Regions from separate parts of the Paenibacillus sp. FSL H7-0690 genome, predicted to be linked through region 3. Evidence: predicted binding sites of a transcription regulator. Region 3 holds the regulator's gene; each other region holds the start of a gene.
The links. Region 3 encodes Rex, which represses fermentation and respiration genes when NADH is low (regulators of the CRP and FNR family bind a similar motif). Its sites were predicted from a motif close to TTGTGAAATATTTCACAA; they were not measured.
Positions count from the first base shown of each region.

Region 1: the regulator Rex is predicted to act here: its motif matches at 3,815-3,832, upstream of MHI32_RS30250 (cytochrome ubiquinol oxidase subunit I).
Region 2: the regulator Rex is predicted to act here: its motif matches at 2,366-2,383, upstream of MHI32_RS15740 (cytochrome ubiquinol oxidase subunit I).

Region 1 is NZ_CP150281.1:6,868,618-6,876,824, forward strand. Features, by position in the region: gene cydD (thiol reductant ABC exporter subunit CydD) at 1-1,347, opposite strand, end outside; gene cydB (cytochrome d ubiquinol oxidase subunit II) at 1,347-2,363, opposite strand; gene MHI32_RS30250 (cytochrome ubiquinol oxidase subunit I) at 2,350-3,753, opposite strand; gene MHI32_RS30255 (cold-shock protein) at 3,976-4,203, opposite strand; gene MHI32_RS30260 (cold-shock protein) at 4,296-4,496, opposite strand; gene MHI32_RS30265 (trypsin-like peptidase domain-containing protein) at 4,916-6,163, opposite strand; gene MHI32_RS30270 (hypothetical protein) at 6,552-6,758, shown strand; gene MHI32_RS30275 (MBL fold metallo-hydrolase) at 6,727-7,533, opposite strand; gene yycI (two-component system regulatory protein YycI) at 7,548-8,207, opposite strand, start outside.
Region 2 is NZ_CP150281.1:3,568,986-3,577,192, forward strand. Features, by position in the region: gene MHI32_RS15730 (TetR/AcrR family transcriptional regulator) at 1-54, opposite strand, end outside; gene MHI32_RS15735 (hypothetical protein) at 135-1,982, shown strand; gene MHI32_RS15740 (cytochrome ubiquinol oxidase subunit I) at 2,532-3,896, shown strand; gene MHI32_RS15745 (cytochrome d ubiquinol oxidase subunit II) at 3,893-4,909, shown strand; gene cydD (thiol reductant ABC exporter subunit CydD) at 4,978-6,822, shown strand; gene cydC (thiol reductant ABC exporter subunit CydC) at 6,819-8,207, shown strand, end outside.
Region 3 is NZ_CP150281.1:4,673,001-4,681,207, forward strand. Features, by position in the region: gene MHI32_RS20595 (AAA family ATPase) at 1-810, opposite strand, end outside; gene MHI32_RS20600 (hypothetical protein) at 803-1,345, opposite strand; gene MHI32_RS20605 (DUF5590 domain-containing protein) at 1,757-2,275, opposite strand; gene MHI32_RS20610 (amidohydrolase) at 2,448-3,749, opposite strand; gene MHI32_RS20615 (redox-sensing transcriptional repressor Rex) at 3,736-4,389, opposite strand; gene dinG (ATP-dependent DNA helicase DinG) at 4,520-7,381, opposite strand; gene MHI32_RS20625 (hypothetical protein) at 7,508-8,149, opposite strand.

The DNA.
Region 1 (8,207 bases), 2.2 Mb from region 3:
AGCCTCAGGGTAATAAAAACGTATATTATCAGCTAACGTACCGCTAAAAATATACGGATGCTGCGGGATATACGAGGTCTGTTTTCGCCAAGCCTCATCCGTTAATGCACTAACCGTAGTACCGTTAACCGTGATACTTCCTGAAGTAGGGTGTAAGAAGCCCCCTAATATATCCACTAAAGTAGATTTACCGGCCCCGCTCTCTCCGATAATCCCAATTTTGCTAGCTCCTTTAAATTGCAGGTTCAGCGCTTCCAGCGAAGAAAGCCCTGCTTCCTCATACTTCAGGCTAACGTCATTTAATGTGAGCACGCTATTCTCATGCCAAGTGAATATTTGTTCCGATGTTTTTGCTGCAGAACCGACAGATAGATCACCGTTAGGGACGATTACTTCAGCCTTCACCTCATCTTGATCTATAATGCTCTTCATTGCTTCAGCGGCTTCTTTCCCATCCAAAGTAGCATGGAAATCTGAACCTACCAATCTGACAGGCAGGAAATATTCCGGAGCCAAGATTAGAATCGTTAAGCCCGTAACCAATGTCATTTGTTCATTTACAAGCCGCAAACCAAGACTTACCGCTACAGAAGCTACAGACAGCATAGTGAAGAAATCCAGGGCGAACGATGACAAAAAGGCCACTCGCAGCGTACGCATGGTCGCCGAGCGATAACGATCGCTGACAGCAGCAATGCTGTCGCTATGACTACGACTGCGTCCTAGAAATTTTAATGTTTCTAGCCCACGTAATGAGTCTAGGAAATGATTAGATAATGTGCGATACGATTTCAATTGCCGATCCATTTGCTTACGGGCCGTCATCCCAATCAAAATCATAAAAACAATAATAATCGGCATAGTTACCGTAAGAATAATCCCGCTCGTAGTGTCCATCGTAAAGACGTATATAAGCACCAAGATCGGTGTAACAGACATCCCTACCATTCTAGGAATGATCGCTTCCAGATACGTGCGGAATTTAGTTACCCCTTCCAGCACCAGTGTAACAAGATCCCCGGTTCCACGCCCGCCCACCATTCTAGGGCCTAGCTGGAAGAGCTTGTCCATCATTTCCCTCCGCATAGTGCTGCCCGTTGCTTCCGCGAAGCGGTAAGAGACACGGCTCATCAGCATAGCACAAGCATGGCGCACAAGAAATGCAAGAAGGAACAATAGCGCAGTGCCCCATTGTTCCTTCAGAGGTTCTCCCGCAAATAGCGCAGAGATGACTTCTGCCAGCGATTTAGCCAGCAGAAGTATGGACAAGCTTTGCACCAGGGTAAGGAAGCCTACAATCAGAAAGACTGGCTTAACTCCTTTATACCCAAGCAAGTTTTTATCCATTAGTATTCAAGATGCTCCTTCTCGTGAACCCGTTTATGAAAGACAAAGTAACTCCAAATTTGATATCCCAATACGAACGGAAGGATGGTCAGTGCCACAATCGTCATTACCTTCAAAGAGTAATGGCCCGAAGCCGCATTAGTGATCGTCAAATTAAAAGCTTGATCAATTGAACTAATCATAACACGCGGGAACAATCCTACAAAGATAGAAGTTACCGAAAGCGCCATAACTGCTCCTGTCATTCCAAAAGCGTAGCCATCCTTCTTCTTCGTCATGAAGTAACCGGACAGTACAAAGGCGATAACTCCCAGGGCTACAATAATCATAAGAATCGTTCCACGTTGCTCGAAAATATCCGTCATATTATAAGTCATAATCACAAAAGCAGTAAATAAAGCTGCGAGTGGGATTAGCAATTTTTGAGCCAACTTGCGAGCGCGAACCTGTAGATCACCCACTGTACGCAGTGTTGTGAACATGAGACCATGCACCAGGCACAGAAGGACAACAGTAAGCCCTGCTACTACAGTGTACACATTCACGATATCTGTGAACCCTGCATACATTTGCATCTCCCCATCAATAGGCAACCCTTTGATAAAGCTTGCAAACACTACAGCCAAGAGGAATGGTGGAAGGAAGCTGCCGATAAAAATACAGGCATCCCAAGTTCTTTTCCAAGCCAATGAATCACGTTTACCTCTGAATTCAAAAGCGACACCACGCGCTATCAGAGCTAATAAGGCAAATACAAAAGGAATATAGAATCCACTAAACAGCGTTGCATACCACTCGGGGAAAGCCGCAAACATTGCACCCGCAGCTGTGATAAGCCATACCTCATTCCCATCCCAGAAGGGTCCGATCGAGTTAATCAGAACACGGCGCTCTGTATCATTTTTAGCGAGAATTTGTGTTTCCATCCCTACGCCGAAATCGAAACCCTCCAGGAAGAAGAACCCTATAAACAGAACTGCAATCAGCACAAACCACAATTCATTAAGAGATATCATGGGAACCCTCCTCGTTATATGGATCATTCGAATCGCCGTGATCGTTATCCATTGCATAAGGACCTTTTTTAATCACTTTAATAAACAATCCGACCAACACTAATCCTAGAATTAAATAAATCGTTGTAAAAGAAATCACGGAGAACAGAACTTGACCACTTGTAATATTAGGCGACACACTGTCTTCCGTTGTCATTAGTCCGAATACCGTCCATGGCTGACGCCCGAATTCGGTCATAACCCAACCGGCTGTATTCGCAATCGGAGGAAGCAACAAGCCCCATAACATAAACCGCATAAACCAAGTGTTCGGACGGTCCATTTTTTTGCGCCACATTAAGTACATAGCGTACATTCCCAATACAATCATTAACGTTCCTGCTAGAACCATGATCCGGAAACTCCAGAATGTCGTACGTACAGGTGGAATATAGTCACCGGGGCCATAGGTTTGCTCATACTCCGCTTGCAGCTCAAGCATACCTTTAACTTCACCGGAAAATTTACTGTATGAAAGGAAACTCAGCATATAAGGAATTTGAAATTCTCCAGTACTGATTTGATTCTCTGGATCAATGTTTGCCCATACGGTCCAAGGTGCCGGGTCACCACTCTTACCCCACAGTCCTTCGGAAGCTGCCATTTTCATTGGTTGAGTTTCAACCAAATATTGCGCTTGGGCGTGACCAGCAACAGCTACACCAATAGAAGAAATAATCCCTACGATGGCTGCAATCTGAAAAGACTTCTTAAAGAAAGAAACCTCTTGTTTCTTCAATATTTTATAAGCACTAATACCTGTTACAAGAAAAGCACCTGTTGCATAAGCAGCCAGTACGGTGTGTGGGAATTCAACCAGCAATTGTCCGTTCGTAATAAGCGCGAAGAAATCGTTCATTTCTGCACGTCCATTATTTATCGCAAAACCCACAGGATGCTGCATAAAAGAGTTAGCCGCTAGAATCCAGAATGCAGATAACATCGTACCGAATGCTACCAGCCAGATGGACAGTAAATGTACTCGCTTGGACACTTTATCCCAACCGAATATCCATATCCCAATAAAAGTAGACTCCAGAAAAAAGGCTGCCAATGCCTCAACTGCAAGTGGAGCCCCGAATACATCACCAACAAAACGTGAATAATCGGACCAGTTCATCCCGAACTGAAATTCCTGCAATATCCCTGTAACTACCCCTACTGCAAAATTGATGAGGAATAGCTTTCCCCAGAACTGCGCCATTTTTTTGTACTCTTCATTACCTTTTCTAACGTACATTGTCTCCATGATTGCAATCAAGAGCGCTAGTCCGATTGATACCGGTACAAAGAAATAGTGGAATATTGTCGTCGACGCAAATTGTATACGCGACAGCATTACTGTATCCATATTTGTCCCTTCCTTCTCCCCTTTTCGTTAATTATATTCTGTCAAAAATTTAAACTTCTTTTTGTGATAAATGTCACATAAAGATAGTCATTTAACGGTGAAATTCAAATGATTTGTGACAAAGATCACAATTTAGCATAAAGAAAGCAAAAAAAATAAGACGGTTTACCCGTCTTGAGTGGTTCGTCGTTCTATTAAATGCTTGACTCATTTAGGTATTGGTTAGATGGAAATACCCTTCTTCAGCGATTTGAGATCGCCATTCGAATTAAGCAATTGGGGTAGCATCTTCGTGCTGCGAACCATTGGAGAGTCACATAGACGGCAAGAAGGCGCATGTTCAAATGCGAAATTATCCCTCATCCATCCGTTGCATCCCTCATTGGTACATGCCCAAATTGCGGTATTTTCTTCCGGTATTTCTTCCAAAGGTTTCTTCCGGTAGTTCATTGCCGTTCCTCCCATCCTGTAAGTCAATAGTGAGTAACTAGATATAAAAAGACCGTCCCAACTTTCACAAGCTGGGACGGTTTCTTCTATTATTACAGTTTTACAACGTTTTCGGCTTGTGGTCCACGGTTGCCTTGAACAACGTTGAATTCAACGCGTTGGCCTTCGTCCAAAGTTTTGAAGCCGTCGCCAGTGATTGCGCTGAAGTGAACGAATACGTCGCTTCCGCCTTCAACTTCGATAAATCCGAATCCTTTTTCTGCGTTGAACCATTTAACTGTACCTGTTTGCATGTGTGTTACCTCCACAAATTTAAATTAATATGTTCTTTTTATCTTCAAACAAAGAAAAAATTCACACATTGAAAAAGGTTGTATTACCAAATATGACAGCCCTTTTCAATGCGAGAATTAGGGACTAAATGTATGATTGATATCATATTACCACACCTGATTAGCAAAGGCAAGCAAGCATCCGAATATATCCCTTTTTGCCCTAATAAGTATTACCTTCCAATGTAAGGGCTGCCACTTAGTGTTTATTCCCTAAATAGATCCTTTTTCTGGCATAATTATCATGGTTTTAGAAAAATAGCTTTTCCAAAAACGTTACTTTTATCCGCTTTTTCAAGAAGGTACCCCCTCGGAATCGAAGGGGTAGTCCGCTCTACTTGTCGTAACTGCTATATCATTATATACCGACTTCCAGCATATTATTCCTGTGGTTTTTCAAGAAGTTTAACTGTTGCCTGTTTGGCCTCGCCGTTTCGATAGTAAGTAATTTTCAGATCATCACCGATCTTCGTATGATTATATAAGTACTTGCGAAGAGAAAGGGTAGATATGATTGATTGATCATTAAATTTGGTAATGACATCATTGAATTGCAGTCCAGCTTCCTTCGCAGGGCCAACGGCTTCTAGAACAACTACTCCATCCTTAACACTGTTCGGCAGGTTCAATTCATTGCGTTGATCTTCTGCTAGTGGAACGTACGGATTGTTCAAATCAACTGAATATACACCCAAGTACGAACGGGCAATATGTCCTTTTTCAGCCAGCTCATTAGCGATATCTATCACATGATTCGCAGGAATTGCAAAACCCAGACCCTCTACACCCGTATCTGAAATCTTCATTGTGTTAATTCCAATGACCTTGCCATCCAGATCCACTAATGCGCCGCCACTGTTTCCTTCATTAATCGCCGCATCGGTCTGTATCACTTCTTGTTCCCAGTCATATACTCCATCCTGATTAAGGGATACGGGAACCATCCGTTCAGTATAGCTAACAATCCCCGAGGTCAATGTATCACCAAGTCCTAGCGGATTACCGATAGCAATGACCGTTTCACCTAGACGAAGCTTAGAGGAATCACCGAGCTGCGCGATGGTATCGATTCCTTTGGCATCAATAGAGAGTACCGCAATGTCGCTTACTTTATCCGTTCCAACGAGTGTTGCCTTACGAGTCTCTCCGTTCACTGTAACTACTTCGAGATTACCGGAGTCTTCAATGACATGATTATTGGTAATGATAAATGCTTTATTCCCTGTCTTTTTATAGATCACTCCTGAGCCTAGTGCAGACTCATCCAGAATGTTTAATTCTTCATTATCTTCTTTATGATTGATAATACTTACTACTGCAGGGCGAACCGTGGCAGCAGCTTGAATAATCCGGTCAAATGGATCACTACTGCTTGGGGCAACATTTCCAGTTGCTACAACCGGCTTCTGAGCAGTCTCATGACTCATCTGGCCTGTAAACATACTGAATAACAAAACTGCCACCACAGCGCTGACTAAGGAGCAAACGGCGGATATTTGCCAAGTAGATAAACCCTTACGCGATCTGCGTACAGAATGTCTACGATTAGCAAACGATCCCTTTGATGCTTCATCCCCTCTGGACCGCGAAACTTTAGTTGAATAGAAATCATCATCAAACAATCCCACCGAAAATCTCCCCCTTCTATTGCCAAGCGTTCACTGTTGGTAAGACCTGAACCTATAGCAACCACGTCCGAACCAAACCTCTGTAACCATTAGACTCCAAATATCACTAAAAAGTTTCACTTTATCCATTAACCCCACAAGAGTTTCGATCAATCGTTAGATTATGATAATCTTTTAATATATCTTCTCTATTAGGAATATTTTGCAACTTAAAAGACTACAATAAAATAGAAGTGTCCCTAAAATTTTAGCTTTGCTCATCACGCTTTTAATTGTATCACAGGCAACCTGCAATTCGGGATTTTCCTCAGCTAAAACACCTGCGAATTTTTTACAGTTTTCAGTTCTAATTACACTATATATTCACACTATTAAAGGAGGATTAATTATGAGTTCTTTTTCAACAAGTATGGATTTAGTCGAGTTTATCGGTAAGCTTGGTGACTTAAAGGATGAACACTACCACATGACCCTTGCCTTTAGCGCAATGATCGAATTGATGATTGAAAAAGGCCTAATCTCCCGCCAAGAATTAGATCGCAAGACCGCTGAACTTGATCAGCTTATGACTGGCTCAGCTTATCCCATGGCGTAGGTTGATCATAATACGTATCACACAGTCTGAACTCACTATCTTTGAAAAAACAGCCCCGATCCTCCATTGCGCCGCGTACCGACATTTTTGCCAAATCCATCATATTGTGATCCCGGCTTAAATGCGCCAAATAGGTCCGTTTGGTCCGCCCTGTAAGAATTTCGCTAAGCGCAGCTCCAGCTGCCTCATTGGAAAGGTGACCCATGTCGCCTAGGATGCGCCGTTTCGTATTCCACGGATAACGTCCCATTCTCAGCAATTCGATATCATGATTTGCCTCCAGCACCAATACATCTGCATCTGAAATTGCATCTCTTACCTTATCACTAACATAGCCCAGGTCTGTAGCTACACATAACTTCTCTTTTCCATCATAAAAATTGTAACCCACTGGCTCCGCCGCATCATGAGAAATCGCAAAGGATTCTACTCGCATACTGCCGAAATCCTTGTGCTGGCCAGACTCCATGATCATACGGTTATACTCCGGTATTTTACCAATTCCCTTCTCGATAGCTCCCCAGGTATTGGTGTTCGCATAAATCGGAAGATCGTATTTACGGGCCATGGCCCCGAGTCCCTTGATATGATCGGAATGTTCGTGTGTAACTAGAATCCCGTCTATATCATTACCCGTTAGTTCACGCATGGCCAACAGCTCATCGATCCGCTTGGCACTAAAACCTGCGTCAATCATAAGTGTTGTCTCCCCGTTTCGTACCACCGTTACATTGCCGGTAGACCCACTGGACAGTACTGTAAATGAAATCCCCATTTTCCTTACTCCTTCTACTCTGTTGTCTTAGGACTGATGATGTCCGCACTAATAGCATCCACATAATAGGCATTGCCGTTCTCCAGCATAAACCGCCACATCGGCGAAGCTACCTGACTTTCCGAGTTGAACAGCTCACCGTAATACCCCAGCTCAATCTCCTTCACTACGGAATCTGCCGGGAAATACTTCTCTATCAAACTACTAAGTGCTTGCGATGCTGGAAGCACCTTCTGTTCTTTATCGCTGCTGCTTGTCCCTATTTCAATCTTCGGCCAGCGGTAAGCTACGATTTTTTGATCACTGTTAATCAACTCTAGCCTAACACGGAACAACGACCACTGATTTTGAACCAGCGGATGAAGAACAAACTTTCCAACCTCACTTTCCTGTGAATCAAAGCGATAATTGGAAATGTCAGGAATCTTATCCTCAAGTGCCTTGCTAAGCTCTGAGAAGGAAGAATAGATCAGCTTGCTGTCTATAGGTACATCTAATTTAATTGGTGGTTCAGTCTGCTCTTCAGCAGAATAACGATAAGTAATGTTAGGAAGCTGCGGGGTAGAGGCCGGAATGGGACACAATACACGAATCCCTTTCTGCTCCATTACGGCTTGGGTCTCAGCAGACAGGGAAGTAAAATCAAGATTAGCACTAACCTGATCGCGCAAATC
Region 2 (8,207 bases), 1.1 Mb from region 3:
GATGACATTTCCCCTCCGTTTGTACATTCTGATGTTCGTTTCATTGTTTTTCATGAGTCTTTTCAATATGCTAAAACCATAAGGCATTACAAATGTAATGTCAAAATAATCGTTAGTTAAAATGGGAGGGCGTCATGTTAGAAATCTTATATAGACGATTGTCAGCAGTGCTGCTTTTGATCCTAGCACTAAGTGCTACGGTATTCATTGGCGAAGAAACGGTAATCTCAATCGTGACCATCATCTTTTTATTAGCAGAATTAGGCATCTCTTTTTTACTATTAAAGAAGCGTGAGAAGTTACATGTAGTATTTATTAGTGCGATGGTGGCAGAAGGGTTATTCTTACTAACAAGAAATTTTTGGCTGCTTGCGCTTTCTATCCTCTTGCTGATCATAGCGGGCATATGGAGAGGACTCTTGGGGCAAAAGGTAAGCAGAAGAGTTACTCCGTTTCTAGTGGTTCGTAAAGTGTTATTCAGCATTGCTGCACTTATCGTTACTGCACTTTGGGGTATTGGAGTCTACGCAAAACCTATTACAACACCTGTAGCATTAGCTGCTGATACGACAGTGACGATCGATGAACGCAATTTGGATTCTGCAGCAGTGATGCTCAAAGATATTGAAGTAATGAATTCTTTTGGAAGCCGTACAACCGGCTCTGAGGGTCACAATCAGTTTATTGCTTGGCTGGAGCAACAGGTAACGGATATGGGGCTGCAAGTATTTCGTGATCGCTATACTTTTGACCGATGGGAAGAAAAGAACAGTGCTTTAATGATTGATCAGCAGGCAATTCATGTCTCTTCAGCTTTTCCCTATTCCGGGGAAACTGACGAAAAAGGTGTAACTGGGGAGCTGGTGTATACGAAGCGTGGTGAATATGGCCAGGCCAGCGGAAAAATTGCTGTCATTGAAATTGAGAATTTCAGAAATTTTCCAAGTGGGATCGTTATGAATATGCGGGCTTCATCTCCAATGGACAACCAAATTGCCCCAAATGAAGGCGATCTGGTCCTCACTACAGCATTAAAAGAAGCTAAATTGGAGCAAGCGAAGGAAATGGGCGTAAAAGCTGTTGTTTTAGTCTGGAAAGGGGTATCTGACGATAAGGTTGAAGAGCAATATGTGCCTTTTACCACCGATTATGCTGGAATCCCTGCGATCTGGGTGAATGAAACGGAAGGGCAAAAGGTTATCAGGGCAGCTCAGGAGCATAAAGAAGGTACGGTTATTTTAGAAGCGGTAATACAAAAAGATGCCCCAACAGAATCCTTTTATGTGAAAATTGACGGTAAGAATAAAGACGAAGCAATTATCGTAAATACTCATACGGATGGGATAAATGTGGTGGAGGAGAATGGCGCTGTGGGCATGCTGTCTATGATTCGTTACTTACAGCAGGAGCAGCCGGAACGTACGATGATATTTGCTTTTGTGACAGGGCATTTTAGATTGCCGGAGTTCAAAGGGTCCTCTCAGGCGACTTCTACCTGGATGGAGGGGCATCGAGAGCTGTGGGATGGCAAGAATGGCCATTTAAAAGCTGTAGCTGGAATTACGGTTGAGCATTTAGGCAGCATGGAGTGGAAGGACGATGATACGGGTCACTATGGTCCAACTGGACAAATAAGTACAGAATATACCTATGCGGGCAATGAAATGATGGCAGCCATTTGGCTGAAGGCTATTGAAAAGACAGATAGCACACGTACTGTATTATTGCGTGGACATAACAAGTTTGAGTTTGGAGAGAGTCAGCCCTTATTTGAAGCAGGGATACCGGTGATTGGTTTCATTCCAATGCCCGACTATCTGCTCGTGGAAAGTGACAACAGAGAGATGGACAAATTTGATGCAAAGCTAATGCATACGCAAATTGTATCGTTGCTGAAAGCGGTCAAGCTAGTGGACGGAACGGAGACGACTAAGCTTGGGAAGTCAGATGGGTATTCTTTTTTCTACGGTCGTACTAAATGATATTGGCAGATCAAGATTTGTCATGACGAAGATGACATTAGCTTTAATTCAAAAAACACTGATGATTTGAGTCAGTGTTTTTTGTTGCAAAAGGGGGATATATTATGGCTCAAAATGAGAAAATATCGTTTTTTTGCCAGCATCGAAGTAGGAGGGAACTTGTGACATCACATATGCACTAATCAATCAATAGCTCCTTCGGGTACTTTTTGTGTTATTCACTGAGTTGTCAGAAAGATTTGACCCTTTCTTGAACGTTTAGGGATTAAGAGATATCTGTGATTGAATTACTTGCAATTTAAGATAAGATGATTTTAATTATTGGGTCACATTATAATTTTGACTGCTCAGTATCAGATAAATCGGGCTCGCCAACTCTTGCTTTGTGAATTTTTTCTCTTTTTACATAGCAAAGAACGATGAACGTCATACTAAAACGAACAGGCAACGATGTCGCTGAACCTTGCTAAACCTGATATTGAATGCAGCCAACAGTTAGCAGGCCTAATCATAGAAAAATGAACAGTGTTTTGAAGGGAGCAGTAAAGAATGGCAATTGATACGGTGCTATGGAGCAGGCTGGTGACAGGCTTGACTCTCGGGTTCCACGTTATTTTTGCGACGATTGGCGTCGGTATACCGCTAATGATCGCTATAGCAGAGTTTATCGGGATTCGGAAGAAGGACCCCCATTATACACTTATGGCAAAGCGGTGGTCTCGAGGATTTGTCATTTCTGTGGCGGTTGGTGTCGTGACCGGTACAGCGATTTCACTACAGCTGGCCCTGGTATGGCCGAATTTTATGAAACTGGCTGGGAATGTCATTGCACTTCCGTTATTCATGGAGGTGTTCGCGTTCTTCTTTGAAGCTATCTTCTTGGGCATTTATTTGTATACGTGGGGTCGGTTCAAAAATCCGTATATCCATTGGCTGCTGACGATACCGATTGTCGCCGGGGCAGGCATGTCTGCCGTTTTTATTACGACGGTGAACGGATTCATGAACCAGCCTGAAGGCTTTGTCATGGAAGCAGGCCAATTCACAGCGATTAACCCGGTGCAAGCGATGCTGAATACGGCGACGTTCTCCAAAGTGTTCCATGTATTAAGCTCGGCCTATTTGACTGGAGCTGCCTTGTTAGCCGGGATTGCAGCCTTCGCGATGCTGAGAAAAGGTGTGTCCGCATACCACAAAAAATCTTTAAATCTAATGATGGCGGTCGTTTTACTATTCGGTTTGCTGAACACGTTAGCCGGTGATGTGTCTGCCAAGTTTTTGGCCGAGCATCAGCCAGAGAAGCTTGCAGCGGCAGAGTGGCATTTTGAGACGAGCAGCAGTGTGGATTTGGTACTATTGGGATGGCTGAATGCAGAGCATGAAGTTCTAGGGGCTCTTCATCTGCCGAAGCTGCTCAGCTTCCTGGCCTTTGGAGACTTTAATGCAGAGGTGACGGGGCTCGAGGAATTCCCCAAGGAAGAATGGCCACCGCTTCTCGTTCATTATCTGTTTGATTTAATGGTCGGAATTGGATTTACTCTGCTCGCGATTTCGTTTCTATATTTTCTGTTTGTGTTCTGGAAAAAGCGTAATGAGCTTAACAAGTGGATGCTTCGCATCATCGCACTGAGCGCCCCTCTCGCTTTTCTGGCTGTTGAGCTGGGATGGTTTTATGCAGAGATTGGCCGACAGCCGTGGATTATCCGTGGATATATGCGTGTTGAGGAGGCTGCCACGTCTTCACCGAATGTAAGAATTATATTCTTCGCCTTATTGCTCTTGTACATCGTACTCGGCAGTATGTGTGTAATCGTGCTGAGACGCTTGTTCAACAATAATCCGGCAGAAGCTGAGATGGAGAAATGGATGAAGGATCATCCTAATCAATTTACGGAAAAGGGGGGCACTGAATGATGAGTTACGAATTGATTGGCATCTCGGTGCTCTGGCTGTTTTTGTACGGCTATTTAATTATAGCTTCCATTGATTTCGGAGCGGGCTTCTTCGCCTTTTATGCACGTTTAACAAAGCAGGATCATCTCATTAATCGTCTGATTTCCCGATATTTATCACCCGTATGGGAGATTACAAATGTATTTTTTATCTTTTTCTATATTGGCATCGTCGGATTTTTTCCGGACACAGCCTATTATTATGGCTCCGCGTTACTTGTTCCGGGAAGCATTGCAGTGATTCTTCTTGCGATTCGCGGTTCATTCTATGCTTTTGAAAATTACGGTTCCAAGAAAAACATAGTATATCTTTTTTTGTACGGAGCTACAGGTTTGCTTATTCCAGCATCGTTGTCAGTGGCGCTAACTTTGTCTGAAGGCGGCTTTATCGTGAAGCAGGGGGAAACGGTTTCTCTAGATTACTGGGCGCTGTTTACCAATCCGTTATCGTGGAGTATCGTAGGACTGGCAATCGTGTCCGTTTTGTTCATTAGCGGCTCATTTCTGACATTTTACGCTTCTCGGGCGGAGGATCATTCCGCGTTGAAGCTGATGCGCAACTACGCCCTGTTTTGGAGCACACCGACGATAATCCTCGCACTGACAGCATTTATCTATTTGGGTCAACACAATGAGCGGCATTTTCAAAATATGATGGATTTATGGTGGTTGCTGGCACTTTCCGTTGCTTTCTTCATGATCGCGATGTGGCTGTTATATAACGGACGCCGTTACGGATTAGCTTTTATATGCGTCATGTTGCAGTTTTTCTGTGCCTTTTTTGCTTATGGGATTGGGCAATACCCTTATATTCTTGATCCGTATATCACGATTCAGAGCAGTGCAACTTCACCGGCAATGGGCTTAGCGTTAGTTATTGTGTTTATCGGCGGTCTATGCCTGTTGATCCCATCCCTTATTCTGGTCTTCAAACTCTTCCTGTTTGATGCGGATTATGTTAAAGGGAAAAAATAAAGCTGATTAATCCATTACGGTATGTTTGAGGTTTCCCTACAAGCCTATAGATAAAGGAGGTGTGATCTGTGAAGAGGAAATCCAGTCTGATTTCTCAACAAATGTCTTCACAAAGGAAAAACATGGCTCTCCTCGCAATCATTTCACTAGCGCTTGGTATAGCTATTGTGAGTCAGGCTGGACTGCTTGCTGAAGCAGTCCAACGGATTTTTGTCGAGAAAGCTTCATTTTCATCGGTTATCCTGTTGCTCGGCATACTTCTAGCTGTTATGGCTGTGCGCACACTGTTGTCTTATGGAAACGGTATAGTTGGCTTACATATGGCTGCCACTGCTAAGACAAATATGCGCGCTGCCGTGCTGCAAAACTTGACTCATGCCTCCATGCCTTCAACCCTTCGTGGACAGACGGGAGGAAAGGTCAGTGTTGCTCTGGATGCTGTGGATGAGGCCGATAGTTATTTCAGCCAATACATGCCGCGTATGATGGAAGCTGCTATCATCCCGGTTCTGATTTTGGTTGTTACATTTATCCAACATGCCAACACAGGTTTCATTCTATTGTTTACTGCTCCGTTCATCCCGCTGTTCATGATTTTGGTAGGGTTGAAAACGAAGAACAAATCCGAAGAAAAATATGCGCAACTGGCTGAGTTCTCAGGGACGTTTCTGGATTCTCTTCAAGGACTGGTGACATTGAAAATATTTGGACGGGCTTACCGTCAGCAACAGGAGATCGAGCGCAGTAGCTTGGGTTATCGTGATGCCACAATGGGCATTTTGAAGATTGCGTTTACGAATACCTTCATGCTGGAATCGATCGTAATGCTTAGCATTGGCATTGTCGCTCTTGAACTGGCCATCCAGTTGCTCGTTTTCAAAGCTATGACGTTCCACACCGCCTTTCTCGTTTTGCTGCTCGTTCCCGAGTTTTACAACCTGTTAAAGAATACGGGAACGGCCTTTCACAGCGGCCGGACAAGTATGGGTGCGGTTCGTAAGGTAGAACAGATGCTTGAGGAAACGGCAGGGGGGAGCAGGGATGCTAATGGCATTGAAGGAGCATTAACAACCGATGGAATCGACGAGATCGACAGGATGGATAAGGTCGGTGATAGGACCGACAGAATAAGCAAATTGGAACTCACCCATTCTGGAGACCTTTTAATACCGCCGTCCATCGTAATTGACCAACTCCGGTTTCAGTATGCTCCAGATTCTTTCGAGCTTAAGACGGGGCGGATCCAGCTTAGTCCAGGAGAACACATTGCCATTGTTGGCAAAAGCGGTTCCGGCAAAACGACTTTGCTTCATCTCATTGCCGGTCTGCTGAAACCAGAATCGGGAACGCTTCTGGTGAATGGAAGTCCACTCTCGCAATACGATGAAACCGAATGGTTCGAACATGTTAGCTACATTACACAGCATCCGTATATTTTTGCAGGCACATTTTCTGAAAATATTGCGATTGGTGCTCGTGGGAGCATCTCCAGAGCAGAAATTGAGCGGGCGGGGGAAGAAGCAGGACTCGCTGCGCTTACAGCCCAATTAGAGCATGGATTTGATACCTTTGTTGGTGAAGGAGGCCGGGGACTGTCTGGTGGGGAAAAGCAACGGCTTGCCTTAGCACGCGCTTTTTTGAAGCGTCCTGCTATCATTTTGTTTGATGAACCCACAGTTGGACTGGATTTGCACACCGAGCGGGTACTGCAACGCTCCATAGCCAAACTGGCAAAAACGGCTACAATGATTACGGTAGCTCACCGATTATATACGATTCAACAAGCCGACAAGATTTTGTTTATGGACAATGGAGTGTTGGTGGACTCGGGACGACATGACGAGCTTCTGGAGCGCCTGCCTCAGTATGCCGAGATGATTGATGTAGAGCGGAAAGGGGGGATATCCTCATGAATGAACTGGCTGTTCTGTCAAAGGCGATGATTCAGGAGCGCAAGGATATCATTCTTTCGATTTTGGGTGGATTTATCGCCGGCATAGCCGGTGTGGCACTCTTTTCTGCGAGCGGATATCTGATTTCGCAAACGGTATTTGCGCCACCGCTTTATACTTTAATTGTACTCACCTCCATGGTCAAACTGCTGGGTCTGCTTCGGGCGGCGAGTCGTTATGGAGAACGCTTGTATTCTCACCGGGCGACATTCTCCATGCTTAGCCGTTTACGTACATCCTTTTTTGCCAAGCTTATTCCTTTAACGCCTGGTATATTGAACAAAAATCGAAGCGGGGATCTGCTTGCGCGGATCGTTGGGGATGTGGAAAGTTTGCAAAATTATTTTTTGCGAGTCGCTTATCCTCCGATCATGGTCGTCATGGTGTTTTTGGCTACGGTGCTGTTTACTTCTACCTTTTCGATCTGGATTGCCGTTTTGTTTGTAATAGGTATGCTGGTAACGGCATTCGTTGTACCGGGAATTGTGTTACTCGGGCAGCGGAGAATACATGGACGCGTTCGTGAGCAGAGGGCGCAGCTGTCCACAGAAGTTACCGAAGTGTTGTACGGTTTCCGGGATTTAAAAGTATATGGTCAATTGGCACAGCGGGAGGAACATCTCCAGCATGCTTCCACTGTATTGGCAGCTGAGCAGCAACGAGCAGCCGGGCAACTGCTGCGCGGGCAATCGATGCACACTTTTGTTACGTTTTTCGTTTCCTGGGGAGTGCTTACGCTTGGCGCCTATTTAATTATGGAAGGAGCGCTTGCAGGCGTATTTCTTGCCATGCTGGTTATGGCATCACAAACCGTATTTGAAGAAGCGGCGGCTATGGCCACATTACCCGCGTATAAAGAGGATAGCGAACACGCAGCCAAACGACTGACGGAAACAGTTCAGACCTTTGATGAGCAGTCTTCGCAGCCAAGTGGCACATTGCCTGTTGATCATGCCGTTACGATGGAGCTATCCGATGTTACGTTTCAATATGAAGGGGAGTGGAGACCGGCGCTCAGGGATGTATCCCTGCACATTTTACCTGGTTCCAAAACGGCGATTGTCGGGCCGAGTGGATCAGGAAAATCAACGATTATCGAATTGCTGCTCAAGCTGCGAACACCAACGGCCGGTGATATACGGTTAAACGGCATTTCGGTGAAGGAACTGGATGAAACGAGCATTTGGCAAACGGCTACTGTAGTGTTTCAGCAAAGTCATTTCTTCCGGGGAACGATCCGGGACAACCTGCTGCTGAATGGAGAAGAACATGTAGACGAACAATTGTTGGATGTGCTAGCAAAAATGCAGCTGCCCGATACATCGTTGACCGATATGGTGTATGAA
Region 3 (8,207 bases):
GAGGTTCACATTGGCATGAAGCGGCTTATTTTTGGCATGTAATTCGAGAATCGATCTGCGGCCTTTTTTATCAGGCATGTCCACTTGAATATGACGGTCAAACCGGCCAGGACGCAGCAATGCTGAATCAAGCATTTCTTTACGGTTAGTGGCTGCTACCAGTAGAATGCGTGGTGTTTCGTTGTTATAGATCCCGTCCATCTCAGTCAACAGCTGATTCAAGGTCTGATCATATTCTCGCTGCTGTCCGCCTTCACGCTTTCCGCCAATTACGTCAATTTCATCTATGAAAATAATAGCGCTTTGCTTGTTTTCCTTAAGGGCGCGGGTACGGGCATCCTTAAACAAATCGCGGATACGGCCGGCACCGACACCTACGTACATTTCTACAAACTCACTGCCTGATGCTGCCACAAATACAGAGTTCGTATAATGTGCTGCTGCTCTAGCCATAAGGGTCTTACCTGTTCCTGGAGGGCCTGTAAGCAGAATCCCTTTCAAAGGCCGAATCCCGAATTTGCTGATTTCCTCATGCCGGATCAAAAAATCCAACGCTTCACGAAGCTCCTGTTTTGCATTGTCTTGCCCGCCAATTTCTTCAAAAGTAAGCTTTGAAGGTCCATCCTTCTTGCGTTTCTTCCCGGCACCTGCATTTACCGCAAGTCCGCCTCTTAAATGAGCAATGATAAGTAACGCCGTGAGCATCCCAGCAGCAATTACAATCGGGAATATATTAATGCCTAGAAAAGCCATAAAAATAAACAAGACAGGAACAAATCCGATTAGAATTTCTTTAAGGTATTTAGGCATTATTCCATACCCCCAATGTCGCAGGTTTACGCGGCAAAATAATAAATTTGCTTTCTTTTCCATTACTCAAGCTTACATAGACATTATTGTCATCAATTTCTGTTGAGGCTATCACATTTTTATATTGTGGATATTGCGCTTTGAGTCCATCAAGTTCTGTGGGTATAAGTGTATATTTACGGCTCTCCATAGCTTCGGCTACAGAGAACATCGCTTTATCCCAGTATTCATCCAGCAGTTCACTGGAGTTCTGTTCTACATCAAGTTTTAGTGTACGTCCATCAATCATCGATTTTCCTTCTTGGGAGACGTACTGAACCAGTTCACGTAATTTCGTGCCTGGCTGGAGATCAAGTTTCAAAGTGACCTCATTGCGGTTAATACTGATATGAGAATTATTGACGCCCTCATATTGAGATACAATCTTCTGAAGTGGTTCCTGCATTGCAAACTGACGATACAAAAAGAAGCCACCAAACAATAGAGTAGCCGACAGTAGAGACGTTATCAGCACAGGTACAAGACGTAATTTCAAGAAACGTCCTCCTCTCAAAGATGACAAAATATAAAGCTCATTATAATAATTTATAGCTACTTGAGAGCTCATCAGAGAGACTGAAGTCTCTTATTGCTGTTCCTAATTACAAGTAGTAGTATATCACAGGTGTATATACTAATTTCAAAATAAATGTGAATATATTTAAAATTTAATTTTTTAAATATTTCCATCAATACCAAATAAATTCCTCACTTTCGACAAAACTGGCCTTGATTTTTAATCAATCGGCCTATTTTCGCATGTGAATTTAAGAGAATATTCGGTGATAACTACCCATTCAGTATATCACTTAGTATATCACTTTTGTACATCAAATAAATGTAAACAAGCGAACTTATAATAAGTTCGCTTGTTTACTATGCCACCCTTAATTTCCTTATGTTCAGCTTAACTTTTAGGTAAACTGTAACCTTCGCCCATTCGGGACCCATCCGAAAAGCGATAAAATTGATAATAATACCGACCGCTCTGATTATAAAAAAGCTGCCAAGCATACTCTCCGTTATATACTCCCGGCAGCAAGCGTTCAATCGTTATGTCCGGAAGATCAGCTTTGATAATGCCGCGTATTTGGGCTTCCGAGGTTCCTTTACTTAGTTCCTCAGCAAACACTGCGTCGTCGCCTTCAGCAAATTTTCCATCTACCGTAAAGCGGACCCAGACCATAAGAGCAGTCCCGGCTTCATTTTTCCCAGTTAATACCCAGTACACTGCATTTTCATCCCAAACCGATTTTTGTGCTTTGGTTACCTCTGTTAGACCCGCTCTGGTTTTGGCAACATCCTTAGCGATATCACGCTCGTTCCATTGATCTTTCATAATATAGGCATAGAACTGGATAAGTCCAAACCCCAGGAGCAGAATCAGAACTGACCCCAGGAGGATCCATTTTTTCCTTTTCTTCAAGGTACAGCTCCCTTTCTAGTAATATATCTTTTTTGATTATATAACACACCCGCGTGTTTATCCAAAATTTCATAATTTTCTAGCTTTCCCAGTCTTAAAAATGCACAAAAGGCCGCAACTTTTGCTAAAAGCAAAAAGTCACAGCCTATTATTTATTCGTTATTCTCCAGACTTAACGCTTCAATAAACCTTCGAAGGCTTCTTGCGCTTTACGCCGGATAGCTTCCTCATCCAGGGTTAAGCATTGTCCATGCTTGATGACCTGTTTACCATTCACCCACACATGCTCAACATCCTTAGCGCTAGCAGAGTAAACTGCATGAGACAACAGATCTGTGTGTGGCAGCAAATGCGGCTGATCGATATCAATAGCAATGAAATCAGCTTTCATCCCTACAGCAAGTCTGCCTACATTATTTAAAAAGATGGACTTCGCGCCATATTCTGTAGCCATACGCAGAGCTTCTGGAGCAGGGACAGCCGTTGGATCACCGCTGACACCCTTATGAATGAGAGCTGCAAGCCGCATCTCTTCAAACATATCCAAGTTATTGTTGCTTGCCGCGCCATCCGTGCCAAGAGACACCTTCACACCAGCTTTTAGAAGATCAGTAACCCGAGCCACTCCGCTAGCCAGCTTCAAATTACTGCCCGGATTATGAGATACACCCACATTATGGCGAGCCAAGATCTCAATCTCTTCATCATTTAAATGAACACCATGTGCAACTATCGAGGGACGTGTGAACATTCCAAGCTTCTCTAAGTGAGCTACAGGACGCAACCCGTAATCCGCCACATTTTGTTCCACTTCACGTTTCGTTTCGGACATATGCGTATGCATCGGTAAATCCAGATCATGCGCTGCCTGCACGAACTTAACCAGGAAGTCAGGAGGGCAAGTATAAGGGGCGTGTGGCGAGATCATAGTAGTAATTCTACCGTCAGCCTTTCCATGCCAGTTACGGGCAAAAGAAATCGCTTCCGCAAGCTTGTGATTCTGTACATCCTCTGGACATAACCCGATCACACCACGCATCAATACGGAACGGATACCTGATAACTCAGCTACCTCGGCTACTCGGTCCATATGATCATACATATCGAGGAAGGTCGTAGTTCCACCCTTCAGCATTTCCAATACAGATAAGGAGGTTCCCCAGTATACATCATCACCGGTGAACTTTTCCTCCATTGGCCACATCTTCTCCTGAAGCCACACTTGTAGCGCTAAATCATCTCCATATCCACGCAGCAAAGACATCGCCGCATGACCGTGTGTGTTTACAAGTCCAGGCATGAACAGCAGACGGCTGCCATCAACCACTTGCACTCCAGCTTCCATCTGAGGCTCTTCTTTTCCTATGTAAGTGATTAAATCATCTTCAATAGTCATATATCCACTCAGAACCGGCTCATCCGTTCCCGGAGTCAGAAAATACCCGCCCTTAATTATCGTTTTATTGTTGTTCATGTTCACTTTCTTCCTTTCCATCCCGCAAGTAATAAGCAAGACTTTGCAGATCAGTTGTAAAATCAGCTGCATGCACCCGGATATTCGGTGGTGTCTTCAGAATCACAGGGGCAAAGTTCAAAATCGCTTCAATCCCAGAAGAAATGAGGATATCTGCTACATTTTGAGCTTCTGAATCAGGTACGGTAATAATGCCAATGCGAATACCTTGCTCACGAATTGTGCTGCCTAGTTCATCCATCGGTTGCACAGTAAGGGAGTTGATCTTACGTCCAACCTTAGGAGCGTACGAATCAAATATAGCCGTGATTTTCATAGTATCTTTGAGATATGCATTGTAATTAGACAAGGCATGTCCGAGATTACCTGCTCCAACTAAAGCTACATTAAGCTGTTGATCCAGCTTCAGGATATGACGGATTTTCTCAATAAGATACGTTACATCATAGCCGATACCTTTTCTGCCGAAGTCACCAAAATATGCTAAATCCTTACGAATCTGTGCGGGATTAAGATCAAGCTTTTGCCCAAGTTCCTGAGAGGAAACTGTTAATATTTCGCGATTCTGGAGATCATTCAAAAAACGCAAGTACACAGGCAGTCTGCGAACAACGGCTTCTGATATTTTATCCGATTTCATATTTTTCCTCCTAAAAATAGTAATGTTCTTGTGAAAATCCATATTCAAACGTCTACCTCTCCTTATTAAGGACGGGACTGTAACACACCGCCCTTAAGGATAAGGAGGAGCTAAACTGAAGACGAGCGTTTTAAGAAGCGCCGCCATCCTCTAGCCATTCCGCTATGCGAGGGACCATTTGATCAGTAAGCATATGCTCCATTTTGGGACCAGGCAATGAATAAAGGAAATACTTCCCGTAATGAGATTCAATAACCCTTGTATCATAAACAATAACTATTCCACGATCCTGCGCCGTGCGAACCAGTCTTCCGAATCCCTGCTTAAAACGAATAACCGCTTGAGGAACAGATAATTTCATGAACGGATTCTTCTTCTGGGCCTGCAATAACTCCGACTTCGCTTCCGCCAACGGGTGATTCGGTGGTTGAAACGGAAGTCTCACGATGGCCAGGCAAGTCAGTGCTTCACCTGGAATATCTACACCTTCCCAGAAGCTGCTCGTCCCCAGCAATACGGATGCTGCACTGTCCTGAAAGCGGCGGATCAACTTGCTCCGGCTGCCACCTTCCACGCCTTGACCAAGCACCGTAATCTCTTGTGAGGCCAAAGCCTCTTTAAGCGGATCATATACCTGACGCAGCATTTTATAAGAAGTAAACAGAACCAGCATCCGCCCACGTGTTGTTTTAGCAGCTTCCGATAATGACTGTACGAGTGTATCGACAAATCGAGCATCGCCCACACTCCCCTTCACACTAGGAAAATCACGCGGTATAACTAGCAGTGCCTGCTCGCGATATTTAAAGGGAGATGGAAGGAGTGAGGTCATTAGACGTCCCTCTTCTGCAGCTTCGTTAAGTCCGAGATTATCAATCATAAATTGAAAAGATTTATCTACAGATAGCGTCGCCGAGGTAAGCACGATGCTTTTTTTCTTATCGAAGAACAACTCTTTAAGCTGGCTGCTAACATCCACAGGGACGGCATACAGCTGTAGGGATTTGCTGCGGTAATTTCCATTTGCCTCCAGCCAATATACTACATTATCGTCATTCAGCCCCATAAAGAATCTTACTTGCTCACGTATGGAAGCCAAATCTTTAAATAAACCGCTAATATCAGTAACAAGGCTGTCTGCTGAGGATTGGCTTTCCTGGTCACGCATCTCGTTAAGCATTTTATCACCCTTACGGATGATGTCGCTTAACGTCAGATTCATAGTGTTCTCTAGCGCAACCAATTCATCCCAATCCTTCGGCTTACGGGCAGGAAGCAACCGCATAACCAGTTGTCCCGCTTCTCCTGCCCCTGCATCACTGCGTTCCGGCAATAGGCTGAACAGCTTGTCGCTGAGTGCATCCCAGGTTTCTTTGACAGTAAGCAGATCCGGGTAGATCCGATCGATGACTCCGCTCCATTCTGAAGCCTCTTCACTGCCTGACGACTGTAATATTTGACGCAGAGCAGGGAGCTGTCCGTTTCGGCTATCTTTATACAGTCGCGATAACGTGTGTGCCACCGTGAAATGCTTCATATGCATGCCAAGATGTTTACCAGCCACATCTTCTAAATGATGTGCTTCATCAATGACAAGATGCTCGTAAGCCGGAAGCAGCTGGTGCCCAGCCTTAACATCTGCGAATAGCTTGGAGTGGTTCGTAATAACCACATCAGCAATCCCAGCTTCATGCTTGGCCCTATGATAATAACATTTGCGGAACCAAGGACAAGAACGGCCCAGACAGGAATCGGTATCGCTTGCCACCGTCTCCCAGAAATCACCGCCCCGGCCGCTTAAATTCAGCTCTTCATCATCCCCTGATTCACTTTGAGTGAGCCATACAATCATCTGAGCGGCAGTAAGCGCATCTTCCCTTGGGCTTATAAAGTCCTTTTTATTAATTTTATGCTCAAACTTACGCAGACACAAATAATGCCCTCTTCCCTTAAAAATAGCAGCTTTAAACGGAAAAGGAACTACCTGCGTTAACAAAGGGATATCCCGCTCGCGCAATTGGTCCTGCAGATTAATGGTATGAGTGCTGACCATGACTTTTTCATTGGTGCGAACGCTTTGATAAATGGCAGGCAACAAATAACCGAGCGATTTACCGGTTCCTGTGCCCGCTTCGATCAGTAGGTGTTTGTCTTCGGCAAGTGCCGTCATCACCTCATTGATCATAATATCCTGAGCTTCCCGGCTTTCATACTGCGGTAATGTGTCTTTAAGTCGTTTGGTTACTTCGTCCATATAATCAGTAAAAGATAAATTCGCTAGCGGATTCTCAGCATGCTCATCTCTAGGTGGCGCTAACTCCGTCCAATCTCCTACTGCAAGCGCTAATTGACGATAGAAAGTCAGATCACCTTCGGGCTGTAGCGTCTCCGCTTCCCGCTCTCGCAGCAGACCATCAAAGTACCAGCCCAGATCACTATCCTCTTCGGTAAACAGCTCACAGAGTCTCTGGATCGTAAGCAGCGGCAGCTCGTAGAGCTCCTCCAGACATTTCAGCAGCACTAAAGCAGTCGCAAGTGCATCACTATCTGCCTGATGCGGACGATCATGTGTCACTCCAAAATGAGCACTGACAGAGCCAAGTTGATAAGATGTGAGCGAAGGAAAGCAAATTTTCAGAAAATCAATCGTATCCAAAATCCGCCCTTGAAATGGCAAATAACCACAACGATCTAAAGCATTTTGTAAAAAATGGAAGTCAAAAGCGACATTATGCCCTACGAGCACAACATCATCCAAGAGCGGAACAAGCTCCATCATCATCTCATCCAGCTCAGGCGCATCCTTCACATCATCATCGGTAATCCCCGTCAGACCTGTTATAAAAGGAGGAATCGGCGTTCCGGGCTTGACATAGGAACCATATACCCGGGAGATGGACCGGTCTTCTTCTATAATTGCAAGGCCAACCTGGATAATTTCACCCACGGATTGGGTTCCTGTTGTTTCAAAATCAAGCACGGCAAATTTCATTATAATTCTATTCCCTTTCAATTGAGACTCTTAATCAGCATAACAGAAGTTGCGAAAAAAGGCGATGCACACCACTGGTTCAGGGGATGCATCGCTTGAATGGAAATTTCCAAAACCGTTATTCTTTTACAAAAGGGAAACCAGCTGATTTCCAAAGTGCAGCTTCCCTCCACGACGGCGGCATACCTCTAAGTTAACGTTTGGTTCCGGAAGCGCAGGGTCATGCTGCAAAGCAAGATCAAACAATTCCTGCGCTTCATTGAAACGTTCCTGTGAGGCTCGTATGCACCCTAAAGCATTATAAACCATGGCTTTCAGCTTGGTTTCCCGTATCAAGCCCAGCATATGGTTCAGATGACTCCAAGCGGCCTCACCGTCACCTTCCTGCAGATAAGAGATGGCTAAATATAATCGAGCAGCCAAGCTATCCGGGTATTGCGCAATAACTTCTTTAAACTGATCAATACACTTTCCATACATCAGCAGCTTATAATACCCCTGACCTCTTACAAAGCAATCCATACACAGCTCTGGTGCTTCCTGTTCCGGCACTTCCTCTTCGACCTCTGCTGTAAAATCAGCACTTTCGCGAAAGGAACTAAGCTTCTCAGCAAAAGCGAGCCATTCATCCATCACTTTATCGCTCAGTCTATGCAGCATATTATAATTGCATAAAAGCTCGTTCCGGCGGGCACCCTCCGCTGTAGGGTAATCTGTTACGATCTCCTGAAGCACCTTGTTCATTTCAGCAAACAAATGTTGAAACATGGGCGATCCCCCCTTACTGAAGATGAAATCAGTTCAGCTTGCCTGACTTCATTTTCTG